Linked DNA regions of Variovorax paradoxus. The protein of the gene in region 1 interacts with the protein of each later gene in a pairwise test. Links are inferred from orthologs where the notes say so. Each region holds a gene or a part of one and is shown in the gene's direction. Other genes may lie near its edges. The genes, in order: cyoB and QHG62_RS11465.

Region 1 (9,283 bases):
GCGGCCGCTATGGCGACTACCTGCTCGCGAAGGTGTCGAAGGTGTTCCCGCAGCTGCGCGACGAAGTGCTCTGACCCCCGGGTCAGGCAAGCTTCTGTGCCGGGGCGGGAAACCACAGCGGCACATGCGCCATGGCGTCGTGCAGCGAATCGAGCACATGAAACGCCTGCCCGATGATCGGCTCCGGCGGGTGCTTGAGGTCCGGCACGATGACGACCCTGAGGCCCGCAGCCAGCGCCGCCTTCGCGCCGTTCTCGCTGTCTTCGAAGGCCACGCACTCCGCCGGGTCTACACCCAGGCGCTCCGCCGCAAGCAGGTACAGCGCCGGGTCGGGCTTGGCGCGTGTCACCTCATCGCCGCCCGCGAAGGCCTCGAAGTGATGAAGCACGTCGAGGCTACCCAGGCAGGCCGCGATCTGGCCGCGCGTGGACGAAGAGGCAACCGCGCAGCGTGTGCCGCGTCCGCGCAAGGCGGTGAGCAACTCGGCCGCGCCGGGCTTGATGGGGAAGAGCGGCCGGATGTCGCCGTCGGCGCGCTGCAACTGCAGCGCGGCGGTCACTTGCGATGCCGCATGCTGGTAAGCGGCTGCGCCACCGAGCAGCGCAGCAAGGATCTGCTTCGACTCAGCCATGGCCAGCCCCACGCATTGCAGGTACTGGGCGTGCGAAAGCTCGATGTCGAGCGTGCGGGCTGCTTCGATCCAGGCGGCCATGATGGGCCGCTCCGAATCGATGAGCAGCCCGTCCATGTCGAAAATTGCGGCGGCGAACATGCGCCGAATCCTAAGCCAGCCGGCGCCGCGGCGTCTGAAACGGAAAAGGGGCCGACCGGCCCCTTCTTCGAACACCCGCTTCGGCGCTGATCAGTCCCGCACCAGCGCCCGGTTGAGGCCCAGCGCCGCCAGCGTGCCGACTGCACCGGACAGCAGATAGACGCTGACATACGCCAGCCCGAAATTCGCCGACAAGCCGAGCGCCACCAGCGGCGCAAAAGCCGCACCGATGAGCCAGGCCAAGTCAGCCGTGAGCGCGGCGCCGGTGTAGCGGTACTTGGGTTCGAAGTTCGAGGTCACCGCCCCGGCGGCCTGGCCGTAGGAGAGGCCAAGCAGCACGAAGCCCAGCAAGATGAAGATGTCCTGCCCGATGCGGCCACCGTCGAGCAGCGTGGGCGCGAAGCCGCTGAAAACAGCAATCATCGCCGCCAGCCCGCCCAGCGTAAACCGTCGCCCCACGCGGTCGGCAATGAGTCCCGAGGCCACGATGCCGCCGGCGCAGAATGCCGCGCCGATCATCTGCACCACCAGGAATTCGGTAATCGACTGGTCCGAGTACAGCGTGATCCACGACAGCGGGAACACCGTGATCAGGTGGAACAGCGCATAGCTGGCCAGCGCGGCGAACGCGCCGATGAGCAGGTTGGCGCCCTGCGAGCGGGTCAGCTCGACCACGCTGGTGGGCTGCAGTTCGCGCTCTTCGAGCAGGCGCGAATACTCTTCGGTGGCCACCAGCCGCAGGCGCGCGAAGAGCGCCACCACGTTGATTGCGAACGCGACGTAGAAGGTATAGCGCCAGCCCCAATCGAGAAAGTCCTTGAGCGCCAGGCTGCCATAGAGGTAGGCGAAAAGTGCGCTGGCTACAAAAAAACCGAGCGGTGCGCCCAGCTGGCCGAGCATGGCGTACCAGCCGCGGCGGTTCTGCGGCGCATTGAGCGCCAGCAGCGAAGGCAGCCCGTCCCACGAGCCGCCGAGCGCCAAGCCCTGTGCAAAGCGGAACACCGACAGCAGCACGATGGACGTGAACCCGATGCTCGCGTACCCCGGCAAGAAGGCGATGCCCGCGGTGGAGGTTCCCAGCAGGAACAGCGCAATGGTCAGCTTGGCCTCTCGCCCGAACCGCCTCTGGATGGCCATTGAAATGACGGTGCCGAACGGCCGCGCAATGAAGGCGAACGAAAAAACCACGAAGGCGTAGAGGGTTCCTTCGAGGCGCGCCTCGAATGGAAAGAAAACCGACGGAAATACCAGCACCGACGCGATGCCGTAGACGAAGAAATCGAAGTATTCCGATGCCCGCCCGATGATCACGCCGACGGCGATCTCGCCCGGCGCAATGTGGGAATGCCCGTCGCCCTGCCGGGCGTCGTTTTCGGACGTGTTCGGCGCCGGCGGTGCGCCTTGCGGAAGGATGCTGGACGTCGTCGTCATTGCGTTTTGTAATTCGGGTGTCACGTGCAGTGACAAAGGTAGACCATGAACAGGGAGGCTCCAAGCGTCTCACCGAATGGGGATTCCCGCCATAGGACAAAACGTCCAATAGCGGGGCGCGCCCTTTGGTCGTAGATTGTGGGGTCTTTGCGCAGCCCCTGCACTTCTTTCTTTCGGCATGCCCACCCTCAAATCTCTTCGGCGATGGTCCCTGTTGCTTCCCCTTGCCTTCCTGGCAGGCTGCAACACGGTGCTCATGAATCCTTCCGGCGACATCGCCAACCAGCAGGGGCGGCTCATCGTCGTCTCGACGGTGCTGATGCTGATCATCATCGTTCCGGTGATCGCGCTGACGCTCTTCTTTGCCTGGCGCTATCGGCAGTCGAACAAGGAGGCCGACTACAGCCCCGACTGGGACCACTCCACCCAGCTCGAACTCGCCATCTGGGGCGCGCCGCTCCTGATCATCATTGCGCTGGGCGCCATCACCTGGATCAGCACGCACACGCTCGACCCGTACCGGCCGCTCAGCCGTCTGGACGCAGAGCGCCCGATTCCCGCCGAAGCCAAGCCCCTGGTGGTCGAAGTGGTGGCGCTCGACTGGAAGTGGCTTTTCATCTACCCCGAAGAGGGTTTTGCCACGGTCAATGAAATGGCTGCGCCCGTCGACCGGCCGATCTCGTTCAAGATCACCGCCACCTCGGTGATGAACTCGTTCTTCATTCCCGCACTGGCCGGCCAGATCTACGCCATGCCGGGCATGGAAACCAAGCTGCACGCGGTCATCAACAAGCCGGGCGAGTTCGAAGGCTTTTCCGCCAACTACAGTGGCGCGGGCTTCTCTGGCATGCGCTTCAAGTTCCACGGCCTGAGCAACGAAGGCTTCCAGGAGTGGGTAAAGAGGGCCAAGGCCGGAAAAGACGGCGAGCTCACCCGCGAAACCTACCTGAAGCTCGAAGCCCCGAGCGAGCGCGACCCCGTGCGCCACTACACCAGCGTGGCCCCCGACCTGTACGACGCCATCCTGAACCGCTGCGTAGACCGCAACAAGATGTGCATGAAGCAAATGATGGCCATCGACGCGGACGGCGGACTGGGCAAGCCCGGCGCATTCAACGTTGCCACCAAGCAAGCCTGGCAGGCTGCTGACCCCCTCATCAATTCGCCCATGCGCAAGTACGTCACGGCGATGTGCACCACCGAAGAATGACGATGTTCGAGAACCTTGACCTGACGAAGCTCATCTTCGGCCGCCTCACCTGGGAGGCGATTCCCTACCATGAGCCGATTCTGCTTGCGACCTTTGCAGCCGTGGTGCTGGGCGGCCTTGCAGTCCTGGGCGCCGTGACCTACTTCAAGCTCTGGGGCACCATCTGGCGCGACTGGATCACCAGTATCGACCACAAGAAGATCGGCATCATGTACATCGTGCTCGGCCTCGTCATGTTGCTGCGCGGCTTTGCCGACGCACTCATGATGCGTGCCCAGCAGGCGGTGGCCTTCGGCGACAACGCCGGCTTCCTGCCGCCGCATCACTACGACCAGATCTTCACCGCGCACGGCGTGATCATGATCTTCTTCGTGGCCATGCCGCTGGTCACGGGCCTCATGAACTTCGTGGTGCCGCTGCAGATCGGCGCGCGCGACGTGGCCTTTCCGTTCCTGAACAACTTCAGCTTCTGGATGACCACCTTCGGCGCCGGCCTGGTGATGGCGTCGCTCTTCGTGGGCGAGTTCGCCAAGACCGGCTGGCTGGCGTATCCGCCGCTCTCGGGCATTCTCTTCAGCCCCGACGTGGGGGTCGACTACTACATATGGTCGCTGCAGATAGCGGGGGTAGGCACCCTGCTCTCGGGCGTCAACCTGCTGGCCACCATCGTGAAGATGCGCGCGCCCGGCATGACGATGATGAAGATGCCGGTGTTCACCTGGACCGCGCTGTGCACCAACGTGCTCATCGTGGCCGCCTTCCCGGTGCTCACCGCCGTGCTCGCGCTGCTGTCGCTCGACCGCTACGCCGGCACCAACTTCTTCACGAACGACCTCGGCGGCAACGCCATGATGTACGTGAACCTGATCTGGATCTGGGGCCACCCCGAGGTGTACATCCTGATCCTGCCGGCCTTCGGCATCTTCTCGGAAGTGGTGTCCACCTTCAGCGGCAAGCGCCTCTTCGGCTATGCCTCGATGGTGTACGCCACCATCGTGATCACCATCCTGTCGTACCTCGTCTGGCTGCACCACTTCTTCACCATGGGCTCCGGCGCCAGCGTGAATTCGTTCTTCGGCATCACGACGATGATCATCTCGATTCCCACGGGCGCGAAGATCTTCAACTGGCTCTTCACCATGTATCGCGGCCGCATCCGCTTCGAGCTGCCCATGATGTGGACCGTCGGCTTCATGGTCACCTTCGTGATCGGCGGCATGACGGGCGTGCTGCTCGCGGTGCCCCCTGCCGACTTCGTGCTGCACAACAGCCTGTTCCTCATTGCGCACTTCCACAACGTGATCATCGGCGGCGTGCTGTTCGGCATGCTGGCGGGCATTACCTACTGGTTTCCCAAGGCCTTCGGCTACAAGCTCGATCCGTTCTGGGGCAAGTGCTCGTTCTGGTTCTGGCTCGTGGGCTTCTGGGTCGCGTTCATGCCGCTGTATGTGCTGGGCCTGATGGGCGTCACGCGCCGCATGAGCCACTTCCAGGACATGTCGCTGCAGTTCTGGTTCCAGGTGGCCGCCTTCGGCGCGGTGCTGATCGCGCTGGGCATTGCGTCGTTCCTCATCCAGCTGGTGGTGAGCTTCGTGCGCCGCGAGTCGCTGCGCGACACCACGGGCGACCCATGGAACGGCCGCACGCTCGAATGGTCGACCTCGTCGCCGCCGCCGGCCTACAACTTCGCGTTCACGCCGCGCATCCATGACAACGACGCCTGGACCGACATGAAGCGCCGCGGCTACGCCCGCCCGCTCGAAGGCTTCACGCCCATCCACATGCCCAAGAACACCAGCGCCGGCTTCATCATCGCGGCCCTGGCGGCGGTCTGCGGTTTTGCGCTGATCTGGCAGATGTGGCTCGTGGCGGGCATCGGCTTTGTTGCCATGCTGGCCGCCGTGATCATCCATACCTTCAACTACAAGCGCGACTACTACATTCCCTCGGAAGACGTCGTCCGTACCGAAGCCGAACGCACGCGCCTCCTGGCAGCAGCAGCCCATGTCTGATACCACCGCCCTCCACTCCCCCGCGGCCGGCCACGCCCACAGCGACCAGACGGGCAAGCCGCCCGTGTTCGAGCTGTTCCACGTCGGCAACGACCACCACCCAGAGAACGGCACGCTGCTCGGGTTCTGGCTCTACCTGATGAGCGACTGTCTCATCTTCGCCTGCCTGTTCGCGGTGTACGGCGTGCTGGGCCGCAGCTATGCGGCCGGCCCCTCGGGCGCCGACCTGTTCGACCTGCCGCTGGTGGCCGTGAACACGTCGCTGCTGCTGCTCTCGTCCATCACCTACGGCTTCGCGATGCTCGAGATGCAGAAGAAGCGCATGGGCGGCACGCTGGCATGGCTGGCCATCACGGGCCTGCTGGGCGCCGGCTTCATCGGCCTGGAGCTCTACGAGTTTGCGCACCTCATCCATGAAGGCGCGGGTCCGCAGCGCAGCGCGTTCCTGTCGTCGTTCTTCGCGCTGGTCGGCACCCACGGCCTGCACGTGACCTTCGGTATCGTCTGGCTCATCGTGCTGATGATCCAGCTGCCCAAGCATGGATTCACCGCCGCCAACCGCCGCCGCCTGATGTGCCTCTCGATGTTCTGGCACTTCCTGGACGTGGTTTGGATCGGCGTCTTCACCTTCGTCTATCTGATGGGATCGATGGCATGAGCACCGCCCACACCAACACTGCAGCCGCGCACGGCCACGACGACCATCACGACGATGGCCCCGTGAGCCACAGCACCTTCAAGGGCTACATGACGGGCTTTGTGCTGGCCGTCATCCTCACCGCAATTCCGTTCTGGCTCGTGATGGGCAAGGTGCTTACCAGCACGCACACCACGTCGCTCGTCATCCTCGGCTTTGCCGCCGTGCAGATCGTGGTCCACATGATCTACTTCCTGCACATGGACGCCAAGTCCGAGAGCGGATGGAACATGCTGGCGCTCATCTTCACCATCGTGCTCGTGGTGATCACGCTGGCCGGCTCGCTTTGGGTCATGTACCACATGAACGCCAACATGATGCCGATGTCGGTGCACGACATGAAGAACATGCCTTGACGACGACCCTGCCGCCAGACCAGGGCGCCCGCAACACACCGGCCGGCCGCCAGCGCTCCATGGCCGCACGGGTGGTCTTCATGGTCTGTGCGGCGCTTGCCTTTGCGGGCTTTACCGCACTCGGCAACTGGCAGGTCGAGCGCAGGGCCTGGAAGCTCGATCTCATCGCCCGCGTCGAACAGCGCGTGCACGCCCCGGCCGCCGAAGCTCCGGCGCGAGACCGTTGGCCGCAGATCAACGCAGCCACCGACGAGTACCGGCACCTGCGCATTGCCGGCACTTTTCTTCACGACAAGGAAACGCTGGTTCAGGCCAGCACCCGGCTCGGCGCCGGCTTCTGGGTGATGACGCCGCTGCAAGCTGCCGACGGCACCACGGTGCTGGTCAATCGCGGCTTCGTGCCGCCCGACGCACGTGAGCGCACCGCGCGTGCGGCCACGGAGCCCAAGGGCGAAACCACCGTGACCGGCTTGCTGCGCATCACCGAGCCCAAGGGCGGCTTCCTGCGCAAGAACGATTCCGCCGCCGACCGCTGGTTCTCGCGCGACGTGGAGGCGATTGCCGCTGCGCGCGGATTGAACAATGTGGCGCCCTACTTCGTCGATGCCGAGGCCGTTCCTTCCAGCCCCGGCGCGGCACCGGCGTGGCCTGCGGGCGGCCTGACGGTCATCGCATTTCCCAACAGCCATCTCGTCTACGCCATCACCTGGTACGGCCTGGCACTGATGGTCGCGGGCGCGGCGTGGTTCGTCTGGCGCGACGACCGCCGCCGCCGCAAGCTCGCCGACTCAGCCGACAGCAGCGGCGACAATGCCTCCCATGCCGACGGACGAACCCGCCAAGACGGCCCCCGCCCCCACTGAGGCTTCTGCCGTGGCGGGAGAATTGCACGCGCCCCGCGCGGGCATCGCAAGCCTTGACAACGCCACCGGGCACAAGAACATGCAGCAGCTGATCCAGCTGCGATGGTTCGCCGTCGTCGGGCAGGTGATCACCATCCTGTTCGTGCACTACGGCTTCGGCATCCGGCTGCCGCTCGACCAGATGCTGCTGGTGCTGGCGTGCCTGGCCCTCTTCAACGTGGTGAGCCTGCTGCGCTCGCGCACCCTTCGCAAGGTGACCAACGGCGAGTTGTTTCTCGCGCTGCTGGTCGATGTGGCCACGCTTACTGCGCAGCTCTACCTCAGCGGCGGCGCCACCAATCCGTTCATCTTTCTGTACCTCTTGCAGGTCATCTTGGGTGCGGTGCTGCTCAAGGCGTGGTCAACCTGGACCATCGTGGTCGTTACCGGCCTGTGCTTTGCGGGCCTGGCGCTTTTCTCGCGCCCTCTTGCACTGCCCCTGGACCACGACCGCGGGCTCTGGAGCCCCTATGTGCAGGGCATGCTGATCTGCTTTGCGCTCAACGCCGCGCTGCTGGTGGTCTTCATCACGCGCATCAGCCGCAACCTGCGCGCACGCGACGCGCGGCTGGCCGACCTGCGCCAGCGCGCGTCGGAGGAAGAACACATCGTGCGCATGGGCCTGCTCGCATCGGGTGCCGCGCATGAGCTGGGCACGCCGCTTGCCACGCTGGCGGTGATCCTCGGCGACTGGCGCCGGCTGCCGCATTTCAGTTCCGACCCCGAGCTGCTGACCGAAGTGGCCGAGATGGAGCTGCAGATCCAGCGCTGCAAGAGCATCGTGAGCGGCATCCTGCTGTCGGCCGGCGAGGCGCGCGGCGAGTCGTCCGAAGAAACGACGGTGAGCACCTTTCTCGACGAGCTGGTCGAAGAATGGCGCACCACACGCCCTGTGGAAGAGTTCGACTACGAGAACCGTTTTGGCCGCGACCTGCCCATGGTTTCCGATTCGGCAGTCAAGCAGATGATCTGCAACGTGCTCGACAATGCACTCGAGGCCTCGCCGCACTGGCTGCGCTTCGAGGTGGCGCAAGACGCCGATGCGCTGACGCTCACGGTCACCGATGCAGGGCCGGGCTTTCCCGCCGCAATGCTGAAGCAGTTCGGCAAACCGTACCAGTCGAGCAAGGGCCGGCCGGGCGGCGGGCTCGGGCTGTTCCTGGTGGTGAACGTGGCCCGCACGCTGGGGGGCCGCGTTGCGGTGCGCAACCGGCCCGAAGGTGGCGCCATTGTGTCCATTACGCTGCCGCTCGCGGCCGTGGTGCTGGAGGAAGAGGACGACGACGAGGAAGCCATCGCCGACACCATTGCCATGACTGGAACCACAAGCCCATGACCGAAGAAGCCGCCGAAGCCGAGCGCCAGCTGCTGATCGTCGAAGACGACGCGGCCTTTGCGCGCACGCTCGGCCGTTCATTCGAGCGCCGCGGTTATGCGGTAACGCATGCAAGCAATGCCGAAGAGGTCGAAGCGCTGCTGCAAGGCCATTCGCCGGGCTATGCGGTGGTCGACCTGAAGCTGAATGGCGAAGCATCGGGCCTGGCCTGCGTGCAGATGCTGCACCGGCACAACCCCGAGATGCTGATCGTGGTGCTCACGGGCTTTGCAAGCATTGCCACTGCGGTCGAGGCGATCAAGCTGGGTGCCTGCCACTATCTTGCCAAGCCCTCCAACACCGACGACATCGAAGCGGCCTTCGGCCGGGCAACGGGCACGACCGAGGTAGAGTTGACCAACCGCTCGACCTCGATCAAGACTTTGGAGTGGGAGCGCATTCACGAAACCCTTGCCGAAACCGGCTTCAACATTTCAGAAACTGCGCGGCGGCTTGGAATGCACCGGCGCACGCTGGCGCGCAAGCTCGGCAAGCAGCAGGTCAAGTAGCAAAGCGAATCGACAAACA
Region 2 (9,259 bases), 540 kb from region 1 along the record:
GCGGACGCATCGAGAACGTGGGTGAGCACCGCTACCTCATGTTGAGCAACGGCCAGCGGGTCGAGCGCCCCCTGGTGCAAACCGCAACCTCGGGCCTCAAGATCAGCGAATTCGAAACCTACGGCACCCGCGCAGGCGGCAACGACTCCTTTACCGCCGACACCACGCCGGCACGCGCCAAGCCCACGATCCAGCTCCTGCGGGAGCCGGGGGACGCGAACCGAGGCGAACTCGCCTGGCGCATCGGCATGCTGCTGGCCGCCATCAACTTCGTGCTGCTCGCACTGACCGTTTCCAGCGTCAACCCGCGCGTGGGGCGCAGCGGCAACCTGCTGCTCGCGCTGTTCGCCTTCGTCGTGTACTACAACATGCTCAACCTCGGCCAAAGCTGGATCAGCTCGGGCCGCTACGGCATGGGCTCGTTCATGCTGCTGCTCCACGGCGGTGTGCTGCTGATCGGTGTTGCATGGCTGGCTTTGCGCAACAACAACTGGGGCAGGCGACGCAAGACGGAACGCGTCATTGCCGGCGGCCTGCCGTCCCAGCCCACCAAGATCGACCCGACCTCGTGAAAACAATCCGACGCCTGATCTACGTCGAGGCACTGAAGGCCGTGGCCTTCGTGACGCTCGGCTTCTTGAGCCTGTTCTTCTTTTTCGACTTCGTCGACGAACTGCAATCCATCGGCAAGCCCGAAAGCCTTGCCTACGGCCCCGGGCAGGCACTGGTCTACGTGACCCTGCTCATTCCAAGCCACCTTTATGAACTGCTCCCGATCACGGTGCTGATCGGCTGCATCTTCGTGATGGCGCGGCTGGCGCAAAGCTCCGAATACACCATTCTGCGCACCAGCGGCCTCGGCCCATGGCGTGCGCTGCGCACGCTGCTCCTGCTGGGCGTCGGCTTTGTTTTTCTGACCTTTGCCATCGGCGACTACATCGCGCCTGCGTCGGAGCGCACGGGGCAGCTGCTCAAGTCGCGCTACCAGGGCACCTTCTCGCTGGTCGGCAATACGGGAGCGTGGCTCAAGGAGAAGCGCGGCAACGTGTCCTACGCCGTCAACGTGGTGTCCATTTCGCGCGACGGCTCCCTTCGGAATGCGCGCATCTTCGAATTCGACGAGAAGGGCTATGTACGCAGGCAGCTTCTCGCGACTTCCGCGCGCATCGTCGACGACCACTGGGCCCTTTCTGACGTCGAGCTGCAGGACTACAACACCCGCACCGACGCCAACAAGGCGCACATCTTGACCACGCGGGTGCCGCAGATGGACTGGCCCACCACGCTCACGGCCGAAATGGTGTCGGTCGCCCTCTTGCGGCCCGACCGCATGAGCACCATCGACCTGTTCGACTACATCAGCCACCTCGAAGCCAACGGCCAAACCGCCCAGCGCTATGAGATCCAGTTCTGGCGCAAGGTCTTCTATCCGCTCTCGTGCCTGGTGATGGTCGTGCTCGCCCTGCCTTTCGCGTACCTGCATTTCCGCCAGACCGGCATCACCACCTATGTGTTCGGCGGCGTGATGATCGGCATCAGCTTTTTCCTGCTGAACAACGTGTTCGGCTATCTCGGCAACCTGAGCAACTGGTCGCCCTGGCTTACGGCGGCGGCGCCAGGGCTCATCTATTCGGTCATGTCGCTTGCCGCGTTCAGCTGGCTGGTTCTTCGACGATAGAAGCGGGACGACAGACGTGACGACGGTGAACTCAAGGGGCATCATCCTCCTGGCCCATGGCTCGCGCGACGAGCGCTGGCGCGAGCCCATCGAGGCCGTGGCTGCGCGCGTCACCGCGCTCGATCCGCAAGCGCGGGTGGTTTGCGCCTACATGGAGCTGGCCACGCCCGATTTGCGCACCGCTTCCGCAGCCCTGATTGCGAGCGGCGCGCGCTCGCTCAGGGTCGTTCCGCTGTTTCTGGGCATGGGCAAGCACGCGCGCGAAGACCTGCCGCTCCAGCTGAACGCACTGCGCGCCACTTGGCCCAATGTCGAATTCCAGCTAGCCAGCATCGTCGGCGAAGAACCCGAACTGGTCGAGCTACTGGCCAGGATCGCAACCAAATCTTGAAGTCCCGGGCATTTCGATAGACTCCGAAGGCATAATGAATTCCGCAATAAGACGGAATTTGATATGAATCTGCACCAATTCAAGTTTGTTCAGGAAGCCGTGCGGCGCAACCTGAACCTCACCGAGGCGGCGAAGGCGCTCCATACCTCGCAGCCCGGGGTGTCCAAAGCCATCATCGAGCTCGAAGAGGAGCTCGGCGTCGAGATCTTCGCCCGCCACGGCAAGCGCCTCAAGCGGGTCACCGAGCCGGGCCAGCATGTCATCGCCAGCATCGAACTGATCATGCGGGAAGTGGGCAACCTCAAGCGCATTGGCGAACAATTCAGCGCCCAGGACAGCGGCACCCTCTCCATTGCGACCACCCATACCCAGGCGCGCTATGTGCTGCCGGTGCCGGTGGCCCGGCTTCGCGAGGCCTATCCCAAGGTCAACGTGAGCCTGCACCAGGGCTCGCCCGACCAGGTGGCGCGCATGGTGATCGATGAAATCGCCGAGGTGGGCATTGCCACCGAGTCGCTCGCGGACTACGCCGAGCTCGTGACCCTGCCTTGCTACGAATGGCAGCACGTGCTGGTGCTCCCCAAAGACCATCCGCTGGCTGCCAAGGAGCGCATTTCGCTCGAGGACCTGGCGCACGAACCCATCATTACCTACCACCCGTCGTTCACCGGCCGCACGCGCATAGACCACGCCTTTGCACAGAAAAAGCTCACGCCGCGCATCGCGCTCGAAGCCATCGATTCCGACGTGATCAAGACTTACGTGCGCCTTGGCCTGGGCGTGGGCATCGTGGCCGAGATGGCTGTGCGCGACGAGTCGAACGCCGACCTCGTGGTGCGCCCCATGGGGCACGTGTTCGGCCAGAACATCGCCCGCGTGGCGTTCAAGCGCAGCGCCTACCTGCGCAACTTCGTGTTCAAGTTTGCCGAGCTGCTATCCGACCGGCTCGACCGCAACCTCATTGCAAAAGCCCTGAGCGGCCACCAGCAAGACTACGACCTTTGACATTCAGCAGCCCCAGTTTCCGAACACGACCATGAGCACCGTTTCTACCGCCCCCCGCACGCCGGACATCGCCACCAAGCTGCCCGCCGTCGGCACCACCATCTTCACCGTGATGTCCGCACTGGCAACCGAGAAGGACGCGGTCAACCTCGGCCAGGGCTTCCCCGATTTCAACTGCGACCCGAAGCTGCTCGAAGACGTGACGGCCGCCATGGCCGCCGGCCACAACCAGTATCCGCCGATGCCCGGCATTCCCGCACTGCGCGAAGCCATTGCCGGCAAGATCGCCGCGCTCTACGGCCACGGCTACAACGCGGCGACCGAAATCACGGTGACCGCGGGTGCCACGCACGCAATCATCACGGCCATTCTTGCAGTGGTGCGCGCGGGCGACGAGGTGATCGTTCTGGAGCCCTGCTACGACAGCTACGTGCCCAACATCGAACTGGCCGGCGGCAGCGTGGTGCGCGTGCCGCTCACGCCGGGCACCTTCCGGCCCGACTTCGACAAGATTGCCGCGGCACTTTCGCCGCGCACGCGCGCCATCATCGTCAACACGCCGCACAACCCGAGCGCCACCATCTGGACCGCGGCCGAAATGCGCAAGCTCGAAGAGCTGCTCGCGCCGACCGACGTGTTCGTGATTGCCGACGAGGTGTACGAGCACATGATCTACGACGGTGCGCAGCACGAAAGCGTGGCGCGCTTCCCGGGCCTGGCCGCACGCAGCTTCATCGTGAGCAGCTTCGGCAAGACCTACCATGTCACCGGCTGGAAGGTCGGCTACGTGGCGGCGCCCGCACCGCTCATGGCTGAATTCCGCAAGGTGCACCAGTTCAACGTGTTCACCGTGAACACACCCATGCAGCACGCACTCGCGCAGTACATGGCCGACCCGAAGCCCTACCTCGAGCTTCCGGCCTTCTACCAGCGCAAGCGCGACCTTTTTGCCGCAGGGCTCGCCGAGAAGACCCGCTTCAAGCTGCTGCGCAGCGAAGGCAGCTATTTCCAGTGCGTCGACATCTCTGCGGTGAGCGAGCTTTCCGAAGCAGATTTCTGCCTTTGGCTCACCAGCGAGATCGGCGTGGCGGCCATTCCGCTGTCGGCGTTCTATGGCAACGGTTTCGACCAGCGCGTGGTCCGCTTCTGCTTTGCCAAGAAGGACGAGACGCTGATTTCCGCGCTGGACCGTCTCGCCCGGCTCTGACTGGGCTGAGGCGGCTTCAAGGCCGACGCGAACGGTAGGACAGTCCTGACCGCCGAAGGAGCGGCTTTCCGGCGTGTTTTGCGCCCCCGGACAACGAGCATCCACTCTCGTAACAACAACGTCCAGGAGAAAAGCATGTCCCTCTCGTTCATTCTGCTGATCATTCTGATCTTGCTGCTGATCGGCGCGCTGCCGAGCTGGGGCTACAGCCGCAGCTGGGGTTACGGGCCAAGCGGTGGCCTGGGCCTTGTCCTGGTGATCGTGATCATCCTGGTGCTCATGGGACGCATATAGCGCCTGCTGAAATTACTCGCACCTGAAGGAAGCCCGCGCAAGCGGGCTTCTTTTTTTCCGCCTTGCAGGTCAGGCTTGCAGCTGCGCCCAGGCCTTGTCGAGCCGCTTGACGCTTACCGGTTGCGGCGTGCGCAGTTCCTGTGCGAAGAAGCTCACGCGAAGCTCTTCGAGCAGCCAGCGAAACTCGAGCATGCGATCGTCCACCACGCCCTTGCGCTCCGCCACCAATCGCCAGTAGCGCTGCTCCTGCGGGCGCAACTCGGCCAGCTTGGCTGCGTCGCGCGCGGGGTCGGCGCGCAGCTTGTCCAGCCGCAGCACGATGGCCTTGAGGTACCGCGCGAAATGCTGCAACTGCGTCCACGGCGCATCGGCAATGAAGCGCTTGCCGACCAGGCGCTGCAGCTGCTGTGCGGCATCTTGCACCGCCTCGGGCTGGATCTTGGTGTCCTTTATCTTGCGCGCGGCGGCCGCGTATTCGACCAGGATCGCCGAAGCCAGCCGGGCCACCTCGTTGGCAATCAGCGTGAGACGCCCGCGGCCTTCCTCGAGCCGGCGCTTGAAGGCAAATTCGTCGGTGGGCAGCGGCTCCTGCAGAAATGCCCGGTCAATGGCCACATCGATGATCTGCGTGCGCAACTCTTCCGATGTGCCAAGCGGCATGTAGGCCACGGCCATCTTCTGCAGATCGGGAATGTTCTTTTCGAGGTACTTGAGCGCATCTTTCAGTTGCAGCGCAAACAGCCTGCGCAGGCCCGCGCGGTGCTTTGCAGCGGCCACGGCGGGTTCGTCGAACACCTCGATGGTGACGGCGTCGCCTTCGTCCCGCAGCGCGGGAAAACCAATGAGCGACTGCGATCCGCGGCGCACTTCCATCAGTTCGGGCAGTTCGCCGAAGCTCCAGTTCGTGTAGCGCTGGCCAGCCGGCAAGCTCGGCGCGGCAGGTGCAGGCGCGGCGGCTGCGTTGCCCTTGTTTTGCGCGCGTCCCTCGGCGCCGCCGTCCGGCTTTCGCTCCGCGGAAGCCTTGACGTTGAGCCCCGCCAACGCCTGGAAGGCGCCCCGCGCCTGCGCACCCAGTTCGGCCTTGAGTGCGCCCAGGTTGCGCCCCATGCCAAGCTGGCGCCCATGCTCGTCCACGATGCGCAGGTTCATGAACAGGTGCGGCGGCAGCATGTCGAGCTTGAAGTCGGCGCGCTTCACGTCGATGCTCGTGGCGTCGCGCACGCGCTTGAGCAGCACGTCGGTCAGCGAGCCGTGGCCGAACACCTCGGGCGCCGAGAGTTCTTCCGCCAGCTTTGCCGCGGAATCGGGCAGCGGCACCAGGCGCGACCGCGGGCGCTGCGGCAGGCTCTTGAGCAGCGCCTGGATCTTGTCCTTCAGCATGCCGGTGACCAGCCACTCGCAGCGCTCTTCGCTCACCTGGTTCAGCACGAAGAGCGGCACGCTCACCGTGAGGCCGTCTTTCGCATCGCCTGGCTCGTGCAGGTAGCTCGCCGCGCAATCGACACCGCCGAGCCGCAGTGTGGGCGGAAACGACTGCGTGGTGATGCCCGCCGCCTGGTGGCGCATCAGCTCTTCGCGCGTCAGGTACAGCAGGCGCGGCTGCTCCTTCGAGGCATGGCGGTACCAGTTCTCGAAGGTGATGCCGCTCGCCACGTCGGCAGGCAACTGCGCGTCGTAAAAGGCGAAGATCAGCTCCTCATCGACCAGCACGTCTTGCCGGCGCGCCTTGTGCTCCAGCCCCTCGACCTCGCGCACCAGCTTGCGATTGGCCACGAGGAACGGAAACTTGCTTTCCCATTGCCCGCCGACCAGCGCCTCGCGAATGAAGATTTCGCGCGCCGCCACGGGGTCGACCTTGGTGAAATCGACCCGGCGCCCGCTGTAGACGACCAGCCCATAGAGCGTTGCGCGTTCCAGCGCCGAAACCTGCGCGCCCTTCTTCTCCCAGTGCGGATCGAGCAGTTGCTTTTTCAGCAGATGGCCGGCCACCTGTTCGAGCCACTGCGGTTCGATGTTGGCAATGCCGCGGCCGAAGAGCCGCGTCGTCTCGACCAGTTCGGCCGCAACGATCCACCGGCCGGGCTTTTTCTTCAGGTGCGCACCCGGATGACGATAGAACTTGATGCCGCGCGCACCGAGATACGCCTCGTCGTCTTCCAGCTTCCAGCCCACATTGCCGAGCAGGCCCGCCAGCATCGAAAGATGCAGCGGCTCGTAGCCTGCGGGCTCCGCGTTGATGCGCCACTTGTGCTCCGTGACGACCGTGAGCAGCTGCGAGTGAATGTCGCGCCATTCACGCACGCGGCGGATGTTGATGAAGTTCTGTCGCAGCAGCTGCTCGTACTGGCGGTTGCTGAGCTTGTGGGTGTCGCCGTGGCCGCCGCGCGCATCCGCGATCCATTTCCACAGCCGCAGGTAGCCGCTGAACTCGCTCTTTTCATCGTCGAATTTGGAGTGGGCCTGGTCGGCCTGCTGTTGCGCGTCCATCGGCCTGTCGCGCACGTCCTGCACGCTGAGAGCCGATGCAATGACGAGCACTTCTTCGAGCGCGCCGCGTGTGCGCGCTTCCAGGATCATCCGGCCCACGCGCGGATCGAGCGGCAGCTTGGCCAGCTCGGCACCCGTGGCCGTGAGCTCGTTGGCGTCGTCGACCGCGCCCAGTTCGTTCAGCAGTTGGTAGCCGTCCGCAATCGCACGCGGCGAAGGGGCTTCGAGGAACGGAAAACGCGCCACGTCGCCCAGGCGCAGCGACTTCATGCGCAAGATGACGCCGGCCAGCGATGAACGCAGGATCTCGGGATCGGTAAAGCGCGGCCGGCCTTCGAAATCCTTCTCGTCGTAAAGCCGGATGCAAATGCCGTTGGCCACCCGGCCGCAACGGCCCGCGCGCTGGTTGGCCGCGGCCTGGCTGATCGGCTCGACCAGCAACTGCTCGACCTTGCTGCGGAAGCTGTAGCGCTTGACGCGCGCCGTGCCGGTATCGATCACATAGCGGATGCCCGGGACGGTGAGCGAGGTTTCGGCCACGTTGGTGGCCAGCACGATGCGCCGCCCCGTGTGGCCGTCGAAGATGCGGTCCTGCTCGGGGCCCGAAAGCCGGGCGAACAGCGGCAGCACCTCGGCATTGCGCAGCAGCGGCTGGTGGCTCAGGTGGCGGCGCAAATAGTCCGCGGCCTCTCGGATCTCGCGCTCGCCAGGCAGAAAAACGAGGATGTCGCCCGCGTTGTGCGGATCGCGCCAGAGCTCATCGACGCCATCGGCAATGGCATCGTTCAGGTCATGCTCGCGCGACTCCTCGAACGGCCGGTAGCGCTGCTCGACCGGAAAGGTGCGTCCGGACACATAGATGATCGGCGCAGGCCCCTTGGCGGATGCAAAGTGCTGCGCGAAGCGGTCGGCGTCGATGGTGGCCGAGGTCACGATCACCTTCAGGTCAGGCCGGCGCGGAAGAATCTCGCGCAGGTAGCCCAGCAGGAAGTCGATGTTCAGCGAGCGCTCATGCGCCTCGTCGATGATCAGCGTGTCGTAGGCCTTCAGCAGCGGATCGGTCTGCGTTTCCGCCAGCAAGATGCCGTCGGTCATGAGCTTGACCGAGGCGTCGCGGCTCAGCCGGTCCTGAAAGCGCACCTTGAAACCGACCACATCGCCCAGGGGCGTTTTCAGCTCTTCGGCAATGCGCTTGGCCACAGAGCTCGCGGCAATACGTCGTGGCTGCGTGTGGCCGATGAGCCGGCCCTTGCCTGGCGGCGCGTTGAGCTTGCCGCGGCCGAGCGCCAGCGCGATCTTCGGCAGCTGAGTGGTCTTGCCCGAGCCCGTTTCACCGCAGACGATCACCACCTGGTGCGCCTCGACGGCGGCCATGATTTCATCGCGCCGGCCTGAGACGGGTAGCGATTCGGGAAACTCGATGCGCAAGGGGGCGGAAGGTGTCGTGGTCGTCAAGGGAAAAGCTATTCGCGAGGCGCGGCGGGCAAACCGTCGATTATCGGCGCGCACCGCCACTGTTGCACGCCTCCCACATTGCGCGGCTGCCACGCAACAGGCAGAGTAAATAGTCTTTACTCCCGCGCAACCCGCCGCTACGATTGCGCCCATGACCTCCTTCCTCGTATCCCCCACTTTGCGCAGCCGCCGCGCAAGCCATGCCCCGGTGCATGGCGGGGTCGAGCTGCCGCGTCCGGCCTGAAGAAGAAGCCCGCGCGTCCGTTGCACCGGACGCCCTGCTCGCTTCCACGGCCGAAGCGCAGCACCCGACCCTCACACAGCGTCTGCATTGCCGCCTCCTCGCCCGCGAGGAGCGGCGGCTTCTTCATTCCTGCTTTTATTCAAGATTTTTCATGTCCAACGACATTCATTCAGACCTGCATGCGGCGCTTTCCGAGCGAACGCGCCACCTGCAGGCAGTTGCCCAGGCGCTCAAGACCGAGCTCTTCGGCATCGACGGCATCATCGACCGGGTGATCGATTCGCTGCGGGCGTGGTACGTGTTTCCACAACTCATCAGCCGCCCGGTCATCGTGTGCCTCTGGGGCCTCACCGGCACCGGCAAGACGCAACTGGTGCGCAGGCTCGCGCAGCACCTGGGCTTTTACGACCGCTTCATCGAAGTGCAGATGGACGGCTTCAGCCATGGCTCGGGCTACAGCAGCCGGGGTTCCATTTCGGCCATGCTGGCCGAATCGGG

The links.
Region 2: the proteins of cyoB (region 1) and QHG62_RS11465 interact in binary tests that used the Escherichia coli proteins (3 or more experiments, as listed by UniProt). The link is inferred for Variovorax paradoxus from one-to-one orthologs.

Annotation. Positions count from the first base shown.
Region 1 is NZ_CP123990.1:2,885,728-2,895,010, reverse strand. The notes cover bases 2,918-5,917. They hold cyoB (cytochrome o ubiquinol oxidase subunit I), read left to right. Parts: upstream 2,918-3,409; coding sequence 3,410-5,425; downstream 5,426-5,917. Other genes in these bases: cyoC (cytochrome o ubiquinol oxidase subunit III), read left to right, coding at 5,418-5,917; cyoA (ubiquinol oxidase subunit II), read left to right, coding at 2,918-3,413. In the rest of the region: QHG62_RS14090 (isopenicillin N synthase family dioxygenase), read left to right, coding at 1-74; QHG62_RS14085 (HAD family hydrolase), read right to left, coding at 83-772; QHG62_RS14080 (MFS transporter), read right to left, coding at 863-2,203; more of cyoA, read left to right, coding at 2,382-2,917; more of cyoC, read left to right, coding at 5,918-6,083; cyoD (cytochrome o ubiquinol oxidase subunit IV), read left to right, coding at 6,080-6,478; QHG62_RS14055 (SURF1 family protein), read left to right, coding at 6,538-7,341; QHG62_RS14050 (ATP-binding protein), read left to right, coding at 7,298-8,716; QHG62_RS14045 (response regulator transcription factor), read left to right, coding at 8,713-9,264; PAQR family membrane homeostasis protein TrhA, read left to right, coding at 9,283-9,283. UniProt on the Escherichia coli protein: Cytochrome bo(3) ubiquinol oxidase is the terminal enzyme in the aerobic respiratory chain of E.coli that predominates when cells are grown at high aeration.
Region 2 is NZ_CP123990.1:2,345,114-2,354,372, forward strand. The notes cover bases 2,218-5,193. They hold QHG62_RS11465 (pyridoxal phosphate-dependent aminotransferase), read left to right. Parts: upstream 2,218-3,105; coding sequence 3,106-4,281; downstream 4,282-5,193. Other genes in these bases: QHG62_RS11460 (CysB family HTH-type transcriptional regulator), read left to right, coding at 2,218-3,074; QHG62_RS11470 (DUF3309 family protein), read left to right, coding at 4,417-4,575; hrpA (ATP-dependent RNA helicase HrpA), read right to left, coding at 4,645-5,193. Outside these bases: LPS export ABC transporter permease LptF, read left to right, coding at 1-572; LPS export ABC transporter permease LptG, read left to right, coding at 569-1,678; QHG62_RS11455 (sirohydrochlorin chelatase), read left to right, coding at 1,695-2,069; more of QHG62_RS11460, read left to right, coding at 2,133-2,217; more of hrpA, read right to left, coding at 5,194-8,436; QHG62_RS11480 (AAA family ATPase), read left to right, coding at 8,913-9,259. UniProt on the Escherichia coli protein: Shows aminotransferase activity with methionine and histidine as substrates, and to a lesser extent also with phenylalanine.